3 regions of the Salinispirillum marinum genome follow, and region 1 is predicted to be linked to each of the others. Evidence: predicted binding sites of a transcription regulator. Region 1 holds the regulator's gene; each other region holds the start of a gene.
What was found. The regulator LexA, encoded in region 1, represses DNA repair genes until DNA is damaged. The targets are predictions, from matches to a motif close to TACTGTNTANNTANACAGTA.
Positions count from the first base shown of each region.

Region 2: dinB (DNA polymerase IV) is a predicted target of LexA. The motif match lies at 5,424-5,443, and genes of this name have one in related genera.
Region 3: recN (DNA repair protein RecN) is a predicted target of LexA. The motif match lies at 1,705-1,724, and genes of this name have one in related genera.

Region 1 covers NZ_JBHSAL010000002.1:106,995-114,162, forward strand. The annotation lists gene ACFOSD_RS07645 (LysM peptidoglycan-binding domain-containing protein) at 1-1,190, opposite strand, end outside; gene ACFOSD_RS07650 (class I SAM-dependent methyltransferase) at 1,415-2,212, shown strand; gene rnhA (ribonuclease HI) at 2,212-2,643, shown strand; gene dnaQ (DNA polymerase III subunit epsilon) at 2,660-3,364, shown strand; gene lexA (transcriptional repressor LexA) at 3,404-4,048, opposite strand; gene ACFOSD_RS07670 (hypothetical protein) at 4,194-5,033, shown strand; gene ACFOSD_RS07675 (3-deoxy-7-phosphoheptulonate synthase) at 5,224-6,294, opposite strand; gene ACFOSD_RS07680 (hypothetical protein) at 6,645-7,115, shown strand.
Region 2 covers NZ_JBHSAL010000002.1:449,818-456,985, reverse strand. The annotation lists gene purB (adenylosuccinate lyase) at 1-655, shown strand, start outside; gene ACFOSD_RS09255 (JmjC domain-containing protein) at 663-1,850, shown strand; gene ACFOSD_RS09250 (hypothetical protein) at 1,925-2,179, opposite strand; gene ACFOSD_RS09245 (DUF6586 family protein) at 2,187-2,555, opposite strand; gene ACFOSD_RS09240 (YfaZ family outer membrane protein) at 2,660-3,211, opposite strand; gene htpG (molecular chaperone HtpG) at 3,353-5,275, opposite strand; gene dinB (DNA polymerase IV) at 5,457-6,512, shown strand; gene speA (biosynthetic arginine decarboxylase) at 6,613-7,168, shown strand, end outside.
Region 3 covers NZ_JBHSAL010000001.1:271,002-278,169, reverse strand. The annotation lists gene recN (DNA repair protein RecN) at 1-1,676, opposite strand, end outside; gene phhA (phenylalanine 4-monooxygenase) at 1,972-2,775, shown strand; gene ACFOSD_RS01420 (4a-hydroxytetrahydrobiopterin dehydratase) at 2,791-3,135, shown strand; gene ACFOSD_RS01415 (ferredoxin reductase family protein) at 3,267-4,574, shown strand; gene ACFOSD_RS01410 (cytochrome b5 domain-containing protein) at 4,571-5,731, shown strand; gene ACFOSD_RS01405 (transglutaminase family protein) at 5,755-6,636, opposite strand; gene ACFOSD_RS01400 (circularly permuted type 2 ATP-grasp protein) at 6,636-7,168, opposite strand, start outside.

The DNA.
Region 1 (7,168 bases):
CAGTTAACCCGTTGCTCGGGTGGTAAATACGCCAGCTCTTCACGCAGTATGGGGGCCGCTTCTTTTGGTACGAGCAAATAATGCGGACCGTCGGGGTGGGTTGCCCATTGGTTGTAACCGGGATTCAATAAATACAGTTCATCCAGAGAAATGTCCGCCAGACGAGCGGCTTGGGCTAAATCCATTTGACCTTCAATATCGACCACATCGAAGTAAGGATCGGTACTCATCACGGGTAACGTCAGTCCGTAAGCGGATGGGTCAGCCACAATGCGCGCCAGGGCAATCATTTTGGGTACATAGGCCCGTGTCTCAGCCGGGAGATTCAAGTGCCAGAAATCGGTTGGCCGACCGCGCTCACGATTGATGCGTTGCGCACGACGTACTGTCCCGGCACCGGAATTGTAAGAGGCAAGTGCCAGCTCCCAGTCGCCATCAAATTGGCGTCCAAGGTCTTGCAAGAACGCGATGGCTGCGCCGGTGGAAGCCACTACATCGCGTCGACCGTCATACCACCAGTCTTGTTTTAAACCATAATAGGTTCCGGTGCCGGGAATGAATTGCCACATGCCGGATGCACGGCCATGCGAATAGGCGAAAGGGTCATAGGCACTTTCGACCACCGGCAGCAAAGCAATTTCAATGGGCAGGCCAGAATTAAGAATTTCTTGATAGACATAGGGCAGGTAACGGCGCGCACGATTAGCAACCCGGTCGAAATAGCCCTGATTGCGGCTGTACCAACGCAGTTCGGCGTCCACCCTGGCATCATCGATGTCCAGATTCATGGTGAACCGAGAGCGCATTTCGTGCCATAGATCGCGTTCATACGCCGATAATTGGCGAGGCCAGTCAAACGCAGACGTCGTATTAAACCGTTCTGGAAACAGCAAGGAAACGTCTTCCAGAATATGGTCTTCCGCATATTCCGGTGCGGGCGCTAGAACGGCTCGCTCGATGACCGGTGGATTGATTTCCATGATGGGCACAGGCTTCATGGGTTCGACAGCCACCGGTTCCGTGACGACGGGTTCTGGCGGGGTAGGTAAAATAGTGGGTTCAACGATTATGGCCGGTGAAGCATCGGATACCTGTGCAGTATCCGGTAAAATGGTCTGACAGCCGACGAACGTCAGTGCAAAGGCAACCGGCCATACATGGATAACGCGAAATGTGTTGGGTAATCGCACAGAAACAACCTTCATTTATACATGGATTGAGCGTCGTTTTGAGGATGCTCAATGGAGGTCCACCGGTGCGCAGGCATTATCAGATGCGCCTTCCGGTTGGCTGGTATACCATAGTGCATCAAGTATAAACCTGAATGCGGTCTACATTGTTCAGTATCGGCCAGTGAGCGTCAAGGTTGAGCCTGAAGCGGTCGCATTGATTTTACACTCAACTTGGGCATTACATGCGTTTTTCGACATGGCTTACTGCACTTAAACAGCGCTGGATTAAACCGGTCGGTCAGGCGAAAATCCCTGAACAACAATTAAACGCCTGGTATCGAACAGAGTTAGGCGAAGCCCTTTACCGCACCGAGTGCGGCGTTTTAGCGCCGATGCTCAGTGCGGGATATCATCCTTTTTTGGTGCAAATTGATGGCGGGTTATATCGCCCGTTATTTGATGTGCGGAAAACCAAAAACAAAGTGGCGGCGATTTTGGCCCGACACGACAACCGGGCTGTGTGCCCGGTCATTCAGTCAGACCCTGAACATCTGGCGTTACAGGCGTCCTCGGTCGATATGTTGATTCTGCATCATGTTATGGAATATTCGGAAAATCCGCACCGTATTCTGCGTGAAGCGGTGCAGGCCTTGCGCCCGGGCGGCCAGTTGATGATCATGGGGTTTAATCCGTTCGGCTTTTGGGGGGTATCCCGCATTTTCCGACGGCATCGACCCATGCCCTGGGCGGGGCAATTTATCAGTGCCAACCGGGTGGCTGATTGGTGTCGGTTGCTCGATTGCGAGCCTTTAAACACGCAGTACTACTACCACTGGCCACCCATGACACAGGCATCCTGGAAGCGTAGAGTTCGGTTTCTCAATGCGCTGATACGGAATGTCCTACCCATCGCGGGTGCGGGTTATTTGTTGGTGGTGCGGAAAAATCAGTTAGAAATGTTACATGATCATCGCTGGTCACCAGCACTGTTTATGAAGGATAAAGTTATGACAAAACGACGCGGTCAGGTAACCCAATAATGGACGTTGTGCTCTATACCGATGGAGCCTGCAAAGGCAATCCAGGGCCCGGCGGTTGGGGAGCCTATTTGCAATACGGTGCGCATGAAAAATTGCTGCACGGCGGGGAAGCTCAAACCACCAATAATCGAATGGAACTGCGCGCCGCCATTGAAGGGCTAGCCGTGCTGAAGCGGGCCAGTAAAGTAAAACTGTACACCGACTCATCGTATGTAAAAAACGGTATCGAGAGTTGGCTGGCCGGCTGGAAGAAAAACGGTTGGCGTACGTCGGCGAAGAAACCTGTCAAAAATGAAGATTTATGGCGTCAACTGGATGCTCTGGTGCAGCAACACGATGTGCAGTGGTTTTGGGTGAAGGGTCATGCCGGGAATCCGGGTAATGAAAAAGCTGACGCGTTGGCGAATATGGGTGCGCAAGAATATATCTAACGGGGATTATTGAACCATGCGACAAATTGTACTGGATACGGAAACCACAGGCTTGGACCCGTCACAAGGGCACCGCGTTATCGAAATAGGCTGCGTAGAACTGGTGGGTCGAAAACATACCGGGCGACATTTTCATTGTTACATCAACCCCGAACGTGACGTGCCTGCGGATGCCATTGCCATACACGGTATTACCAATGAGTTTTTGCAGGACAAACCACGATTTGCCAGCATTGTTGATGAGTTTTTGGAATTTGTGTCGGGCGCCGAGTTGGTGATCCATAACGCACCTTTCGATATGGGATTTCTGAACCATGAATTGCGTTTGTTAAAATCTTCAGCAGCGCCTTTGCAGAAGTCCTGTTCAGTGCTGGATACACTCTATTTGGCGCGGCAAAAACACCCCGGCCAGAAGAATAATCTTGATGCACTATGTAAGCGCTACGGCATCGATAATGGCCACCGGACACTGCATGGGGCGTTATTGGACGCTGAAATTCTGGCGGACGTGTATTTGTTCATGACCGGCGGTCAAACCACTCTTGAACTGGCGGCCGAGCATCACGGGGATGCACAGCAAACGGCCAGTTCAGCAATGTTGAAGGCGTCCGTCAATCAAGAAGACTTACGGGTGGTAACGGCTAGTGCGGCTGAACTGGCCGAGCACGAAAGGATCTTATCGCTTATCGACAAGAAATCCGCAGGTGCTCTCTGGCGTTGATGCGGAAAGAACACATCCCTAATAACGTGTTGCCTTCTATCAATGCAGTTGGCGTCGAATGACGCCCACGTACTTGCCTTCAATGGCGAAAACGTCTTCGTCGGTTACGATTATGTCGTCAAACGCTTCGTTTTCTGCCACCAAACGGATGCATTGTTGTTCTCGAAAATATCGCTTCAAGGTCACATCTTCATTGATCCGCGCCACAATGATATCGCCATCCCTCACTTGAGCCGTTTTCGCGACTGCCACCAAATCATCGTCAAATACGCCAATATCTTTCATGCTCATGCCATTTACCCGCAGTAAGAAATCGGCACGGGGAGAAAAGAAGTCAGGTGCTACCGGGCAGTATTCATCAATATGTTCTGCGGCGAGGGTAGGGCTGCCCGCCGCTACACGGCCAATCACGGGCAGGCCAGCATGCGCAGGATCCATGGCTGTGGTGTTGCTGATTGACTCGTCATTTTCGAGTGCGGGTAAACGCAAACCACGTGATGCGCCGGGAATCATTTCAATGGCGCCTTTACGAGCCAGAGCTTTTAAATGCTCTTCTGCTGCATTCGCTGACTTAAAGCCGAGTTCACGCGCGATTTCCGCGCGCGTCGGTGGCATACTGTGCGCGTCCATATATGAGCGAATGAAGTCGAGTACTTGTTGCTGCCGTGCGGTAAGTTTTATCATGTTATCGACCTGTTTATTTATCCATATCTGTTTGCATATACAGTATAGTGTTGATCGAAATGATGTCAACGTTCAATCGGTTGTCTCTACGTTATAGCCTGGATGTTTTTTCAAGCAGTGAAGGTGAAGGAGTGAGTTCCCCGCAATGAAAAGCAGTTCTGATTTATTTCCGGTGACTTTGCTCACTGCGGAGCTTAAGCCGCAGTGGAATGAGGATACCTATCTGTTAAAGCCCAATAATTCGGGCGATCCAACCGTGTCTTTTGCGTTAACACGGTTCAGTGTTGACCCAACAAAAAAAGGCAAGCCGATTCTTTGGTTGCCTCCCTTCTTACATGGTCGTGGTGAATGGTTAGCCTATGCTGAACTTTGGGTAAAGACCCTATTAAACGCAGGCTATGATCTATGGTTCCTTGAATGGCGGGGCCATGGCGCCAGTGTGTTTAACGAGCAATGGTCAAGTAACCGTTTGCATTTGCTGGCGTGGTGCGATGTGCCAGCGGCATTGGATTTCATTGTTGAGCAAAGTGATTCGCCGGTGAAGATTGTCGCCGAGTCTTCCGCCGCGCAAGTCTGGGTGAAAGCCATGGCGTATGAAAAAACATTACCGATTGTCGGTTCACTTTTATGGTATCCCGCGCTCGGACGCCTAAGCTGCGCGACTTACGTCACGCGCATGAACTGGGAAAGCCATGCCTTGGAATCAACGCGTGGCGGGGTGAAGCATCGAACCGGGCATGAAAGCTTGAATCGTCATCTCTTTGATGAACTGATGTTGGGGCAGCGTGCCTTATTGGGTCGTTGGCAGTCCGGCGTGTTTCCCGGTCGTTTGCGGGTTATTGAAGATCCGGCGTTAGAAAAGCCGTTGACCAAGTGGATGTCCAGCTTGGGTGATGCTGAGTATCAAACCAAAGCCGACTACTATCCACCCGGTAAGGTGTCTCCGGCGCTGTGGGCCAATTGGTTGGATGAGCTGGATCCGTAGGTATGTCAGGCAGTAGGTGTACCTAGGGGTGTGTCTCCGGCGCTCCACGGCAGGCCGGGAGTGACCGAGAAAAATGCTTAAGCATTTTTCTCGCCCTGTGGGCGCCTAAGGGCGGTGTCAAATGCTGGCGCATTTGATCGCGCCTTGAGGCATACCCCTAGGTACACCTACTGCCTAGAACAGGAAGAATCTAGGCCATGCGCTTCGGCAATACATCCTTCAACTTGGCATGCATTTTCCGAATGCTGTCTTCCGTTGCGTCCCAGCCAATGCAACCATCGGTCACCGACACGCCATACTGCATCTCCGCACGGTTGGACGACAACTTCTGGCTGCCAAAATTGATGTTGCTTTCAATCATCAAGCCAATGATGGATTGGTTGCCTTCTAGAATCTGGTTGGCGACATTCTCGGCTACCAGTGTCTGAAGCGCGGGGTCTTTATTCGAGTTGGCGTGTGAACAATCCACCATGATGTTGGGTAGTAGCCCGGAGGCGCGCATTTCCTGTTCGCACAGTGAAACGCTCACTGAATCGTAGTTCGGTTTGCCACTACCACCGCGGAGTACAACGTGTCCGTGCGGGTTGCCTTTCGTATGAATGATGGCGACCTGACCTTCGCCATCAATACCGAGGAAGCGGTGTGGTTTGCTCACTGACATCAGCGCATTAATAGCGACTTGTAAACCGCCATCAGTGCCATTTTTAAAACCCACTGCGGACGACAAGCCGCTGGCCATCTCGCGGTGGGTTTGCGATTCGGTGGTACGTGCGCCGATGGCCGCCCAGGAGATCAAATCCTGCATGTACTGTGGCGAAATAGGGTCAAGCGCTTCGGTCGCGGTTGGCACACCCATTTCGGCGATGTCAGACAGCAATTGGCGACCTATGGCGAGTCCATCTTCAATTTTGAAGGTGTCGTTCAGGTAGGGGTCATTGATCAAACCCTTCCAGCCCACGGTTGTCCGTGGTTTTTCAAAATACACCCGCATCACCAGCAACAGGGTGTCAGAGACTTCTTCGGCCAGCTTCTTGAAGCGCTGGGCGTAGTCTTTGGCCGCATCAATATCGTGGATAGAGCAAGGGCCTACCACGAGAAATATACGATGGTCTTCGCGCTTCAAAATGTTGTTGATGGCGACTCGACCGGCATTGATGGTATTTGCCGCAGCATCGGTCAAGGGGATGCGACGCTTAAGTTCGGCCGGCGTTATGAGAACTTCCTGCGACTCAACATTGAGGTTTTCGGTAATAACGGTCATCTTGCTTCCAATAGTTATTCGCACCAGTTGGATCAGGCTGAATATAATTCAGTGCACACATTTCAATCGCTGGGCTTTTTTAATGACTGGCGAAATCGACACGTTTGCCGACTTGCCTGTTGCTCTCTTGAGCGGCCATTTTATCATCATCGTTCAATGCCTCACAGGGTATGGTCTGGCTATTTCATTGGAATATGCTAAATTCTGTCTATCGATTGGATAGTGAAAAAATAGATCAATTTTCTAACAGTGAACGGAAAAATCGATAGAGGTAGAAATTCAGACAAAGTTGCCTTTGCGGAACTTGACGGTTGTTTCAATACATCGGTATTGATGGAGTCCATAGCAGTATGTCAAAAGCTAAAGCCAATAACGCCCGACGCGACTTGTTGTTTTTGATCGGCGCCTTCATCGCTGTGATTATTGCTGCCGTGGCGTTGACCCTGTTTTTCCGTTCCATTGCGCTGTCGCAATCGACCGGGAAAGGTAATTTTGTGACCGACATGCTGGGCATTAGCCCGCCACCACAGGTATCGCCCAATATCATTCCCATGCAGGATGCCTTTGTGGTCTGCCGAGCCCGTGTGATGTCAGATGCGGGAAGTCAACTGATGAATACGCGCTTTGATACGCGTTCATCGCGCTTCGATGCAGACCGAAATGAATACGTGATCTTCATGGACGTGTTCATGCGCCCCACGGATCGCAGCGGTGTACCGCTGGAATTGTGGAGCCGTTGCAACATTTCGGCCGTAACGCTGGAAATTACCGAGTTTCGCCTGAACAGCGACCAAGGCTTCTTTGGTTTGTTTGGAATTTAGGCGAGTCCTACAAAAGCGGTTGACCTCTGTATGCTGAAAAAGCATATTTAACT
Region 2 (7,168 bases), 340 kb from region 1:
GTTAACCTTTAACCCCTACACCACACAAATCGAGCCACATGATTACATTGCCGAACTGTACGATGCCGTAGCTCGGTTCAACACCATCTTGATTGATTTTGATCGTGATGTTTGGGGTTACATCTCGTTGGGCTATTTTAAACAGCGCACCATCGCTGGCGAAGTGGGTTCAAGCACCATGCCGCACAAGGTTAACCCGATTGATTTTGAAAATTCCGAAGGTAACCTGGGAATAGCAAACGCCATATTAGGGCACTTGGGCTCCAAGTTGCCAATTTCGCGCTGGCAACGGGATTTAACCGACTCGACTGTGCTGCGCAGCATGGGGGTTGGTTTGGCACACAGCTTGGTGGCTTATGAGTCAACCTTGAAGGGCATTTCCAAGTTAGAAGTGAATGCCGAACGCTTGGCGAGCGACCTCGACAATGCCTGGGAAGTCATGGCCGAGGCGGTACAAACCGTGATGCGTCGTTATGGTATTGAGCAACCCTATGAAAAACTCAAAGCATTCACGCGCGGCAAGGCGATCACGCGCGATGGCATGATTGAGTTCATAGGCACACTTGACTTGCCCGCCGACGAAAAAACACGGCTGTTGGCCATGACCCCTGCCAGCTATATAGGCAACGCAGTTGCCCAAGCCAACCAAGTGTAAGGACAACATGATGTCGAGCACGCCACTATTGTTTGATCAAATGCCCGTCGATACCTTTTTACGTGAGTATTGGCAGAAGAAACCCTGTTTGTTTAAACAAGCGTTGCCCGGCATCGTTTCTCCACTGACGCCCGATGAATTGGCAGGTTTGGCATTAGAGGACGATATTGAAAGTCGGTTGATCATTGAACATGGTACTGAACACAATCAATCCCCTTGGGAACTACGCCGAGGTCCATTTACTGAGCGGGATTTTGCACGTCTACCCGACACTCACTGGACCCTGTTGGTGCAGGCCGTCGATCAATGGGTGCCAGAGGTCAAAGACTTACTGAAATCGTTTCAATGCCTGCCCCAGTGGCGTCTGGATGACATTATGATCAGCTTCGCCCCGGAAGGTGGCAGTGTCGGGCCACACTTCGACCAATACGATGTATTTTTGGTGCAGGTGGAAGGTACGCGGCATTGGGACCTCGGCCCGGCGTGTAATCATCTTTCTGCGCTCAATACCGATACCGAACTAAAAATCTTAACGGATATGGCGGTCACCGAAGGCTGGGATATCACGCCCGGTGATGTGCTCTATGTGCCGCCGTCTGTTGCGCATCACGGTGTTGCGCTCGATAACTGCCTCACCTACTCCATTGGTTTCCGTGCGCCAGATGCGGTAGAGATGCTGCAAGGCCTGGCACAACGGCTTGATATCGAGCCTGACGTTGACTTTATGCGGTATCAAGACGCTGATTTGTCGGCCGCCGAAGCCGGTCATGCGATTACCCCTCAGGCGCTTGAGCGCATGCGCGCCGTCATGACGAAGGCCATGGCACGTGATGATGTGCTGGCGGATTGGCTGGGTGCCTTTATGACGCAAAACAAATACGACCTGTTTGATTGGGACGATGTAGAAGACGGCAATTTAGAATTATCACCCACGCAGTTCGTACAAAAAGCCTTGCCTACGCGGATCGCTTGGTTTGGTGAGCGTTTGTACGTGAACGGACGGGCCTTTCTGTTAACAACGGAAGACCAGCCGCTTATGGCGTCCTTGGCGCACAATCAATCCTGGACATGGCAATCATTGACTGATCTGGCCGCGTCCGAACAAGCACTGGAGGTTCTGGACTTGCTGATTTTAAGTGGCAGTTTGGAATTGCCGGAAGAAGATGCGTTTGCTGCACCAGTTACGGTGAACTGACGCGAATAAAGCGGCACGAAAGCCGGGTCAGTGCGCGTTAAATCTTGCATCACTGAGCCCGGTACTTCTAGGCATCAATGAAGGGTTTCTGAGGGCGTTTCAATATCAATCCAGTCATCAGAGCCCTCAAAGTCTTCCCCCAGCTCCATCATCTGCTCTACTGCCTCCATGCCCGCACCAATCATAACCTTGGCGATTTCGATGTGATTCACCTGAAGGCGTTCTCTGGCTTCTTTTGAAAAAGCTATTTTCATCATCGGCTCGGTCTCGTTTTCACGGACCAAAGCGATATCGCCATCTTCTAATTCTACGATTTCCCAGAACATCATTTACCTCTTAGTAAGTCTGGCTGTGCTCGCGGAAATCCGCGGCCATGGCTTTTAGCCCGGCTAACGCTTCGGAATGCCAGGTATCCGTTCGGTCAGACAAAATTAGCCCCGAAAGATCGGGGCTTGCGTCCGCGCTGCGCTCGGCGGGCAATTCCTGCCAAAGCATCTGCCATTCCGCCAATAGACGTGTTAACCAGTGGTCGGGCTGAGCTTTGGCTTGGGCCAGAATGTTTAATTCGTACATGCCGTCGTTAAAGTCGGCTAATGCGGTGATATAGCTTTGCTCTTCTGCTCGGCTACCTGAAAGGGTTCCACCGATTCGATACAGATCACATAAACCGGATAAAAGGGACAGATACGTTCGATACAACTGCATCGTGACGATGTCATGCCACAATGATTGTTCTGTTGGGGCGGCCTTGTTAAGCCGCTCCAACAGTTGTTGTGCTCGGAAATGTTGCCGTTGGAAGCCACGCACGGTTAGTAACGGACTCGGAAACCTACGGTGACAGTAGAATCTAATGTCTGCTCTCGATCAAACAGCGCACGGGTGTCACTGTAACCGACAAAAACGCGCGCTTGCGGCAATACAAGATAGGTCAAGCGTGCTTGAATATCATGGAACTGCTCAAGGCTACCAAAGGCCAAAACCGGCGGCGAATAATATGCTGACAACTCAGCACCCACACCGTTTAACTGTGGCGGGTTGTAACGCAAGAAACCGCCCAAGCCGATGGTGACATTGGTGTCCTCTTCCGGGACATAAAATAAAAATGCCTTACCACCGATACCGCCGATCAATTCCGGCCGTTGATTTGACGGATCAATGGCATGGACGCCCCCGGCAATCAATGAACCATCTTCCTGGTGATACCACCCACCCACGGTAATGTATGCACCCGTACCAACCCGAGCCGCACCATGTTCAGCGCGAATCGACTCCGTTGACAAGGCAACATCAACCGAACCGCCTGCCCAGGCGGCAGTAGACAATGTGAGCGCAGCAAGGGCGAGAGAGAAATGTTTAAGCATCCGTATTATGCTCCTTAATGATTGCGCGCATTCTACCGGTTTAAGCTTGAGAATTCATCCACTAAACCGAATAGACCTTGTACATAAAAAAGTGCACCAATGCAGAGCATTGGCGCACCTATTTAGACAGCCGACAAAGGCTTAATTGAGTTCCATCAACAGCTTATTAATGCGCTTCACATAGGCTGCAGGGTCCTTCAGTCCATCACCACCGGCCAAACGGGCTTGCTCGTAAATCACCGCAATCAATTCTTTGGTGCGGTCATCGTTGGTTTCATTGTTCAAACGCTGAACCAATGGGTGCTCTGGGTTGATCTCAAGAATCGGCTTGGCATCAGGGACTTTCTGCCCTGCCGCTTCCATGATCTTACGCATTTGCGCACCCATGTCGTATTCACCCACCACCAAGCAGGCTGGCGAGTCGGTTAGGCGATGTGTAGTGCGCACTTCTTTTACGTCTTCTTCCAGCTCTTTGGCGATTTGGGACGTTAAGCTCTCAAAGGCCTTATCGGTTTCTTCGTGTTTTTTCTTCTCTTCTTCATCTTCTAAATCGCCCAGATCGAGCTGACCTTTACCCACGTCTTTAAGGTGCTTGCCGTCAAACTCGCTCAAGTGGCCCATGAGCCATTCATCAATGCGATCGGACAACAGCAGCACTTCAATGCCTTTTTTACGGAAAACTTCCAAATGCGGGCTACCGGCAGCGGTATTGTGGCTGTCGGCTGCAACATAGTAGATGTCCTTCTGGCCTTCCTTCATGCGGCCGATGTAATCCGCCAAACTCACATTTTGCGTTGCCTCACCGGTATGGGTGCTGGCAAAACGCATCAGGCCCGCTACTTTTTCTTTGTTGGTGAAGTCCTCCGCCGGGCCTTCTTTCAACACCTGGCCGAATTCATCCCAGAACTTTTGGTAATCCTCAGGCTTTTTCTTGGCCATTTTTTCCAGCATGTCCAAAACCCGCTTGGTCAGCGCGGTTTTCAATGCATCGACGGTTTTGTTGCTTTGCAGAATTTCGCGAGAAACGTTAAGCGACAAGTCATTGCTGTCCACCACACCTTTAATGAAGCGCAAGTAGGTGGGCAAAAACTGCTCGGCATCGTCCATGATGAACACGCGCTGCACATACAGCTTTAAACCGCGCTGCTGGTCCCGGTTCCACATATCAAACGGCGCTTTGGCGGGCAAAAACAACAGCGAGGTATAATCCAGCTTACCTTCCACCCGATTATGTGACCACGTCATGGCATCAGCAAAGTCGTGTGAAATGTGCTTGTAGAATTCTTGGTATTCTTCGTCTTTGATGTCGGACTTATTACGGGTCCACAACGCGGTTGCCGAGTTGATTTGTTCTAACTTGAACACCGGCTTATGGTTTTCTTTCTCTTTGCCTTCATCGTCGTACTTGGCGGAATGGTCTTCCACTTCCATCATCACGGGAATGGAAATGTGGTCACTGTATTTGCGCACCAAGTTCTTCAGCCGCCATTCGTCCAAAAACTCTTCTTCACCTTTTTTCAGGTGCAGAACAATCTCAGTGCCGCGCGTTGGGCGCTCAATATCGCCCAGATCAAATTCGCCAGCGCCTTCACTGCTCCAATAAACACCCTGCTCTACCGGCGTGCCGGCTTTACGGGTAAAGACTTCAACGCGGTCGGCCACGATGAAGGCACTGTAGAAACCAACGCCGAATTGCCCAATCAGGCGGGCGTCTTTCTTTTGGTCGCCGCTCATGTTTTTCAAAAACTCAGCGGTGCCCGACTTGGCGATTGTCCCCAGATTAGACACCACCTCATCCTTGGACATACCGATGCCTTTGTCGATCAGCGTCAGCGTCTTTTTCTTTTTATCGAAGTCGATGCGAATGTTGAGTTCGCCGTCCCCTTCGTAAAGGCCATCATCATTTAAGGCCAAAAACGACAATTTATCCGACGCGTCGGATGCATTAGAAATCAATTCACGTAAGAAGATTTCTTTGTTGCTGTACAGCGAATGCACCATGAGGTGGAGCAGTTGTTTGACTTCTGTCTGAAATTCGCGTTTTTCAGTGGTCGCCTGAGACATGGTGTGTTTCATCCTCCGTTGGGTAATAAGGTGGGCCGGATTCGCCCGATCAATCATCTGACTGACGTTCTTCAATGGGGTCTGCCGAGGCGATTTCAAGCGTCTTTTAATGATGTAATGCTTTACAGGCTGGATTGGATGGCTAGAATACTGGTTATTCATACAGTATTTGGTGCATGATATGCAGGCTCATCGCAAAATCATTCACGTCGACATGGATTGTTTTTTTGCTGCAGTGGAAATGCGTGATAACCCTAGACTGCGAGACATTCCGATCGCCATTGGTGGACGCGTCAATCGAGGGGTTATCGCCACCTGCAATTACCCAGCCCGTGCCTATGGCGTGCGCTCGGCGATGCCCACGGGCCAAGCGCTAAAGCTCTGCCCACACCTGACGCTGATCCCCGGTCAGATGGAAAAATACCGGCAAGCCAGTGAACAGATTCGCACTATTATGATGCGCTACACCGATCTCATAGAGCCGTTGTCGATGGATGAAGCCTATTTAGACGTGACCGATTCGGCATTATTTCAAGGGAGCGCCACGCGCATGGCCGAACACCTGCGGCAAACCATCTTCGAAGAAACCGGTTTAACCGCTTCGGCGGGCGTGGCACCCAACAAGTTTCTGGCCAAAATTGCCAGCGACGAAAACAAGCCGAATGGATTGTGCGTGGTTCGCCCCGATCAGGTCGACGCCTTCGTGCAGAATCTGCCCTTGAGTCGTATCCCAGGTATTGGGCAAAAAACTGCCGAGCGCCTTGCCGCCTTGGGCTGGTTTCAATGTGACGATGTGCGTGAAGCGCCTTTGCATTTGGTGGTAAAACACTGTGGTTCTTTGGCGGAAAGTTTATTGCAGCGTGTTCGAGGCGTTGATCATCGTCCGGTAAACACATCGCGTGAACGAAAGTCGGTGGGCGTGGAAAGAACACTCAGCGAAGACTTGATCAGTGCCGAGGAGTGCCTGCATAAAGCGCTTGAACTCTGGCCTCGCCTACATGATCGCTTATCATCAAGCCGGCAATTGAAGGCGGTGAAGTCAATTGGCGTGAAGCTAAAATTTAATGACTTTATTCTCACCACGGCAGAAAAAGCCTGCCGACAGGTCACCCGTGACGATATCACGAGCTTGCTGGCTGAGGCTTGGCAGCGCGGAAATGGCAAACCCGTTCGGCTGGTGGGCATACAGATCGGGCTGCAGGACATGAGCCATCCGCAACTGTCCTTTCAGTTTTAACGCATAAACCCGTTCGACCAGCATTTTTTCCACCCTGCTTGCTGTTGGCATGCACAACAACTAGCCTTAGACTGCGCGACTTAATCATAGGAGGACGCCGGTGACCAATTGGACCGCTCAAGACAGTGTGGCTTTGTACAATTTTAATCGTTGGGGTGCGGGCTACTTCGATGTGGCCGAGAACGGCGACGTTACCGTCCGTGATCCGGATACAAATGCATCGGTCAGCTTTGCTAAGATCTTAGAATTGGTGCAGGAGAAAGGCCTTGAACTGCCTGTGCTGGTTAGATTCCCTCACATTTTGCACCACCGGGTCGCTAATTTGGTGAGCAGTTTTCAACGTGCCATCGAATATGAAGAGTACGCGGGTCAATTTATGCCGATTTACCCGATCAAGGTGAATCAGCAACGCCAAGTGGTGGAAGAAATTGTCGCGGGTCAAAAGCGTGTATTGAACGGTCGCATTGGTCTTGAAGCCGGCAGTAAACCCGAGTTGCTGGCGGTTTTGGCGGTGTCTGAACCCGGCAAGTCAACCATTGTCTGCAACGGCTATAAAGACAAAGATTACATTCGCCTGGCCTTGGTCGGTGAGCGATTAGGCCACCGTGTTTATATCGTCTTAGAAAAGTCCAGTGAGCTAATTGATGTTTTGAACA
Region 3 (7,168 bases), on a different contig from region 1:
TAATGCATTAATGGCGCAGCCAGTAAGTCCCGCGCGTGCATCAAGGTTGCATCGGTCACGCGGACGCCGGAAATCAAACGTGCTACCTCTTGTGTTCTCGCTTCGGCGTCCAAATCGACCACTTGCGATAACGTTTGCCCATCAACGACATGCTTTTCGATCAGCCAATGGTGATGACCAAAGGAAGCAACCTGTGGCAAGTGGGTGATGCACAAAATTTGGCTGTGTTGACTGAGTTGTCGAATCAAACGCCCTACTTCTTCTGCCGTGGCTCCGGAAATCCCCACATCCACCTCGTCGAAAAATAGCGTTGCGGCCTGCTGGCTATGCTGTGCCAGTACCTGAATGGCCAAAGCGATACGTGATAGTTCGCCGCCCGAGGCTGCCTTGTGTAGCGGTTGTACGGGCTGCCCTGGGTTGGCCGACAACCGCAACTCAACGTCATCTATGCCGTTAGCACTGGGCCGCTCGGGATGGGCCGCGACATGGCACATCAAGGTGGCATGTGGCATGTTTAATTTATGCAGTTGCAGGGCCAGTGCCTCTGCCAGCTCAGGCGCGCGCGCTTGGCGGAGGGTAGAAAGAGCCTGTGCTGCTGTTTCATAATGGTCTTGGGCCACCGTAAGCTGTTCCAACAATGCATCGAGTTCTTCGCTGTGCGCGGCAAAATGTTCTGCTTTTGCTTCCAATTCACGTTGTAGGGCGGGTAACGCTTCGGGGCGGCACTGATGTTTGCGCGCGATATCGTACACACTGCTGAGGCGTGCATCCAGTGTACTAAAGCGCTCGGGGTCCCACTCAAAATCACTCGCAAAACGCTGTAAGTCCGTTGCCGCTTCTTGTAAGGCAATGTGCGCTTCATTTAATAGGCTTAATGCCCCCGTTAATGCAGGGTGAAGATTCGCTTGCGGTTCCAATTGATGAATGGCTTGGCGAAGCTCGCTGAGAACGTCGGCGTCGCTGTCTTCCGAGTTCAGCCGTGCAGACACTTGGCTGGCGGACAGCAACATCTCTTCAGCATGGCTCAAGGCTTGATGCTCTTGCTCCAATTCTTCCAGCTCGTCGTCGCTTAAACCCAGCGCTCTAAGTTCTTCCAACTGATAGGTCATTAATTGATGTTCAGCGTTGTCTTTATCGGCCGACGCCTGAAGCTCTTGTACCCGCCGCTCTATGGTCTTCCATTCCCGATAAAGCTGGCGCACATTTTTTACCTCGGCATGCGTTTGTGCGAAACGATCCAGAATGCCAATGTGCTCCTCGGAGCGCATCAGACGTTGATGCTCATGTTGTGCATGGATATGCAGAACGAGGTCGCCAAATTCTTTCAGCTTGGTAACGGGTACAGCCGTGGCATTAATAAATGCCCGCGAGCGACCATCGGCAGTAATCACCCGGCGCACTATGCATTCGCCATCTTGCCAGAGCTCTTGGTCGTGTAGCCAGCGCCCGGACGGGGAGTGTTCTGTGACGAGGAAGGTCGCAGACAATTCCGCCTTTTCTTCGCCATGTCGTACTTGGCTGGAATCGGCACGGCCTCCGGCCAACAAGAATAGAGCATCGAGTATGATCGATTTTCCCGCGCCGGTTTCACCAGAGAGAACGGTAAGCCCTTGCTGTACATCCAATTCAATGTCGCCGGCGATGATGAAATTACGTATGTGAAGATGGCAAAGCATAAGATGTCCCCGTCGTACCCAGCAATAATACTGGTAAAATATACAGTATTAATGCCAAAGTAAAGTGCACCCTGCGTTGATTTTGGCGCTATTTTAGCCCGCATTAGTTCACATTAAGTTACAAAAAAGCGATTACCTAGAAGAAGTGCGTAAATGATACGTTAGTAAATAAAAGATTACATTTTACAGGTTGCTGCTTGATTGACCGTTTTCCAACAGCACGACCTAACGACTACACTGATATAGAGTACGAATCCTGTTCGATCACCGACACAACGTTTCGATGGGAATAGGTATGACTACAAAAACAACGAAGTACCTCTCCAGATCGTCCGGCCCCGATGGCCGAATCGCCTGGAGTCATGAAGAAAACGAAAACTGGGCTGCCTTGATGGCGCGCCAATTGACCTGTATTGACGGTAAAGCCTGCGCGGAGTATTTAGCCGGCTTGCAGCGACTGAACTTACCGTCAGACCGCATTCCCCAGTTGGCGGAAGTCAATGCGGTTTTGCAGGCCACAACGGGCTGGCGCTGCGCCGAAGTCCCGGCATTGATTAACTTTGATAAGTTTTTTGCGTTGTTGGCGGATAAGCAGTTTCCGGTAGCAACCTTTATTCGTTCGCGTGATGAGTTTGACTACCTGCAAGAGCCCGATATTTTTCATGAGATCTTTGGCCACTGTGCCATGTTGACTCATCCTTCGTTTGCCGAGTTCACGCATACCTATGGCAAGCTGGGGTTGGCGGCGAGTAAGGAGGATCGAGTGTTTCTGGCCAGATTGTATTGGTTTACTGTGGAGTTCGGGCTGTTGAATACGCCGGATGGCCAGCGTATCTATGGTGGTGGCATTCTGTCTTCACCGGGAGAAACACAATATGCATACAGCACCACGCCGGAGAAGCGGCCGTTTAATGTGTTGGATGTGCTGCGGACGCCGTACCGTATCGACATCATGCAGCCTATCTACTATCTATTGAGCAGTATTGATGACCTCTTTGACGTCGCGCAAACTGATATCATGGCGCAGGTCGCAGAGGCCAAACGGCGCGGCCTGTTCGCCCCAACCTTTCCACCCAAAAGCACGGCGCAAGCCAGTTAAGTTAGGAGAATAGACATGACCACGGAAACATTACATGCACAAGCTTGCGAAGCCTGCCGCGCCGATGCTCCACAAGTCAGTGATGCCGAGCTGGCTGAATTGATCAAACAAATTCCCGACTGGACGCCTGTTGTGCAAGATGGCGTGATGCAACTGCAGCGGGAATTCACCTTCCGTAATTTTCGCCTGGCGTTGGAGTTCACCAACAAGGTAGGCGCTTTGGCCGAGGAAGAAGGGCATCATCCCGGCATCCTAACAGAGTGGGGAAAAGTGACCGTTACTTGGTGGACGCATGCGATCAACGGTTTACATCGTAACGATTTCATTTGTGCCGCGAAAACCGATATGTTGTTGTCCTAAGGTAATGATGGGGCCGTGCTTTTGCGGCCTTGATCTCCGTCAATACTCCGGCCGATATCCAATGGCTATGCTTGTTCTCTTTTTTGCGTCATGCCAATCTAGCTAGACATACTGGTTGATGAGGCCATTGAATGTCTGCTTGGATTCGGGCTCGGTTTAAGCCGGGCGATATCTTACTGCTGCTATTTCTCCTGCTGCCCGTTGTGGTTGCCTTGCCGCGTGTGTTGTCCGGTTTTGCACCCAATGCTATTGGCTGGTTAACATTAACAGGACGTTTGACGGGTATTCTTGGTTTAGCGATGATGCTGCTGGCCGCCATGATGAGTGTGCGCTTACCGCATTATGACCGCTGGTTCGGCGGTTTGGCACGGCTGTGGGTGGTGCACCGCTTCTTTGGTTTTGCCGGTTTCGTATTGGTTTTGTTCCATGTCGCGCTGCTGGCGTATGCACAGTTACCGTTCTCCATTGAAGCCGCTATTGCGCGAGTATTTCCGCCACTTGCCGAGTGGGCTATTTGGTCGGGTTGGCTCGCTTTACTGTGTATGGTCATTTTCCTCGGGCCTACGTTCCGTTTTTTCGGCCGCTTGCATTATCAACGCTGGAAAGCGCTGCATTTGTTCTCTGCTCTGGCCGTTATATTCGCCTTACTGCATGCCATTCCCATCGCTGCGGAAACCGTGGTTTGGTGGTTTATGGCAGTGGGTGCCATTGGCGCTATTGTGTGGCGCAAAGTGCTATCGCCCAATCTCGGGCGCTACCGCTACGAAGTGGTGAAAGTCGAGACTTTGGTGCATGGTGTGGTGGAAATCAGCCTACGGCCCAAAGGCAAAGCCATGGCTTATGAAGCCGGGCAGTTTATGTACTTCACACCGTTAGATCCCGCCTTAACGGCAGGGCGCAATGAAGAGCATCCTTATACCATTTCTTCCGCCCCCAACGACGAATATCTGCGTGTGGGCATCAAAGCCTTGGGTGACGCCAGTACAGCCATTCAGACGTTAGCGGTGGGTTCAGACGTCATGGTTGAAGGCCCCTACGGTGACTTCTATGAGCGCATAGAACCGCAACGCAGTCAGCTATGGTTAGCGGGCGGTATAGGCATAACGCCCTTTGTTAGTGGCGCACGCGATGCCCAATATCGCCAAGGTGAAATAGACGCCCATTTGTTTTATTTAGCGAACGATCAGCAACGCGCCTACTACCTGAATGAGTTGGTAGAATTAGGTGCAAAGGTTGCGGGTTTAGCGGTAACGCCGCATTACTATCGGCAAGAGGGGCCTCTCACTGCGGCCTTTTTGCGCCAACACTGCGCCGACTTTACCGAGCGAGAGATCTATATGTGTGGCCCGCCAGCGATGGTTAGCCATTTAAAAAGTGTGTTGGTTGCCGCCGGTGTACCAGTTACACGCATTCACAGTGAGGCGTTTGATTTCTTATGAACAAGATAGCCTATTCCCTATTTATTGCTTTTGTCGCCAGCATAGCTACGTTGTTCTTAGTGCATTCGTTGGGCAGTTCGAGCGGACAGGCAACAGCCGCAACGTCAGCGCGTGTTATCACCCTAGACGAGCTGTCGCAGCACAGCACGGCGGAAAGCTGCTGGAAAGAAATTGGTGGCCGCGTTTACGACATCACGGCTTACATACCTAACCACCCCAGTACGCTAGAAGAACTCGTTGCTTGGTGTGGCAAGCCCGCCTCTGAGGCTTTCTCAGGTGATGCTGCCGGACATAGCCACAGTGCGGGTGCTGCTCGTATGCTGGCCAGCATGCAGGTAGGTGTGTTGGAGGGTGCAACGGTTGTGGCCTTGCCCGAACCGAATTTGGTGTCTGCCGCTCCGAGGGTGCCGGTCAGTGTTGGCGGTGCCGTGCGCTATCAGGACGGGACCTACTACGCCGAAGGGGAGCCGGACGGACGTGGATGGTTTGGTGTTGTCGAAATCACCGTGTACGGTGGCCAAATTGTGGGCGTGCATTACGATGAAGTGCAACGCAACGAAGACGGCGCCATTACCCAAAGCAAAGCGCGTGATTATGGCTATGCCGCGCGGTGGCGCAATGCCTCCGGAGTGTCGCAGTTATCGGCTTATCCCGGTTATATTGCTGGCTTGCTGAGCACGGGTGATGTGGACCAAGTGGATGTGTTCACCGGCGCAACATCGGCGCATACGGTATTTCAAACGGTAGTCTCTGCTGCCTTAGCAGAAGCAAGCGCTGCCGGTCACCTTGTGCAAGAGGGGGGGGCACGGGGTGGATACCGGGATGGTTCGTACTATGCGGAAACCCAGCCAGATAGCCGTGGCTGGATCGGGATGTTAGAGATAACGATAAACGGCGGTTATGTGGTGAGCGCTCACTATGATGAAGTCCAGCGCAATGCTGAAGGTGCGGTCACCAATAGCAAACTCCGTGACTACGGCTACGCTGGGCGCTGGCGGGCCGCTGCGGGCATATCGCAGTTATCGGCCTACCCGGGCTATATTCAACAGTTAGTGAAGACCGGCGATGCCGAACAGCTCGACGCCTATTCCGGTGCGACCAGTTCCTACAACAATGTAAAGAATTTGGCAGAACAATTGTTACAGGATGCACGCTAGATCTGGATGAGATTTGCCGATCTTTAGATCGGAAGTACGTCCACTTCTACATGCAGGCTGTGATTACCACCACCGCTCATAACCCCTTTGAGCGGTGGTACATCGGCATAGTCGCGCCCCCAGCCGAGCGTTAAGTAACGTTCTGTTAGCACCCCGCCGTTGGTGGGATCAATGTCCATCCACCCGGCGTCGGGTATCCAGACCGAAAGCCAAGCATGGCTAGCGTCTGCGCCGATCAGCTTGGTTTGTCCCGGTGGTGGGTCGGTTTCTAGGTACCCGCTAACGTAACGAGCGGCGAGACCGATGGAGCGCAGGGCACCAATGGCGAGGTGGGCAAAATCCTGACAGACCCCCCGCTTACTTGCCATCACTTCGGTGATGGGCGTAGCTAAGGAACTGAATTCGGGGTCGTAGGTAAATTCGTGGAATATACGGGCGTTCAGATCCAATAGTGCTTCGGTCAGTGGCCGATGTGGGGTAAAGGAGCGCCGCGCAAATGCCGCCAAGTCCCTGCTACGTTTTATATAATTGGAGTTCATGGTAAAGAGGCGTGCTTCATAGGTATCCGGACTGTGTTGCAGTGCAGTGCTGCGCAGTTGCTGCACCGCGTGTTCCCAGCTCTGCGTATAATTGAACTGCGGGAGTTGCGTCGCATCGGTTACTACTTCGCTGGTGGCGGTGACGGCCATGGCGTCGTGAACATCTTGAATCGCAAAATACAACACATGATTGCCAAAGAAATCATGCCGCTCATGTAGACGGGTTGCGGTGGGTTCGATATCAAAAGCGGCGTGTTCGCCATGTTGCCAGGGTAATTCACGCACTTTGAGGCGCGCTTCATTGTGGCTTAGGGTTACGGCGCTGGAATACTCGTAGCGTGTGGTGTGGCGAAGGCGATAGCGCATTACACTCCCCCCTGCACGTTTACCAGTTGCCGGGGGGTTTCGGCATGGCTGAAATGGCTGTGTGATATGGCGTCGGACAAGGCGGAAATGGGCTCCATTAAGTCGGTTAGCAGTTGTGCCAGTACGGCGAGCGCTTCCTCTGAGTGATCGAGCTCACTCAGGCTCTCCGGTGCTACCAAATGCAATCGGCTGGTCGCCTCAATGACCAGTCGCGCTTCACGGCTGCGAAAGGGTGTGCCGGTCTGATTGGGCAAACGTTCAATTTGCCGTCCCAATCGCTTGAGCATATAGCCAACGGACCGTGGGTTAGTCTCATCGAATAACAACAAGTCCAGAATGGCAATAGGATACAGCTGAGACCGATAGCGTCGCCGATAGGCGGTGAGGTTATCGGTACTGGCCAATACGACCTCCCAGAGCGGTATGCCGGGGCGGGTGGAAGACACCAGCGCCAAGCGCAGCAGATCTAACGTGGATTGCAAGCGATCAATAAACCGTCCGATGTCCATAAAACGCCAGCCGTAATGGTGTG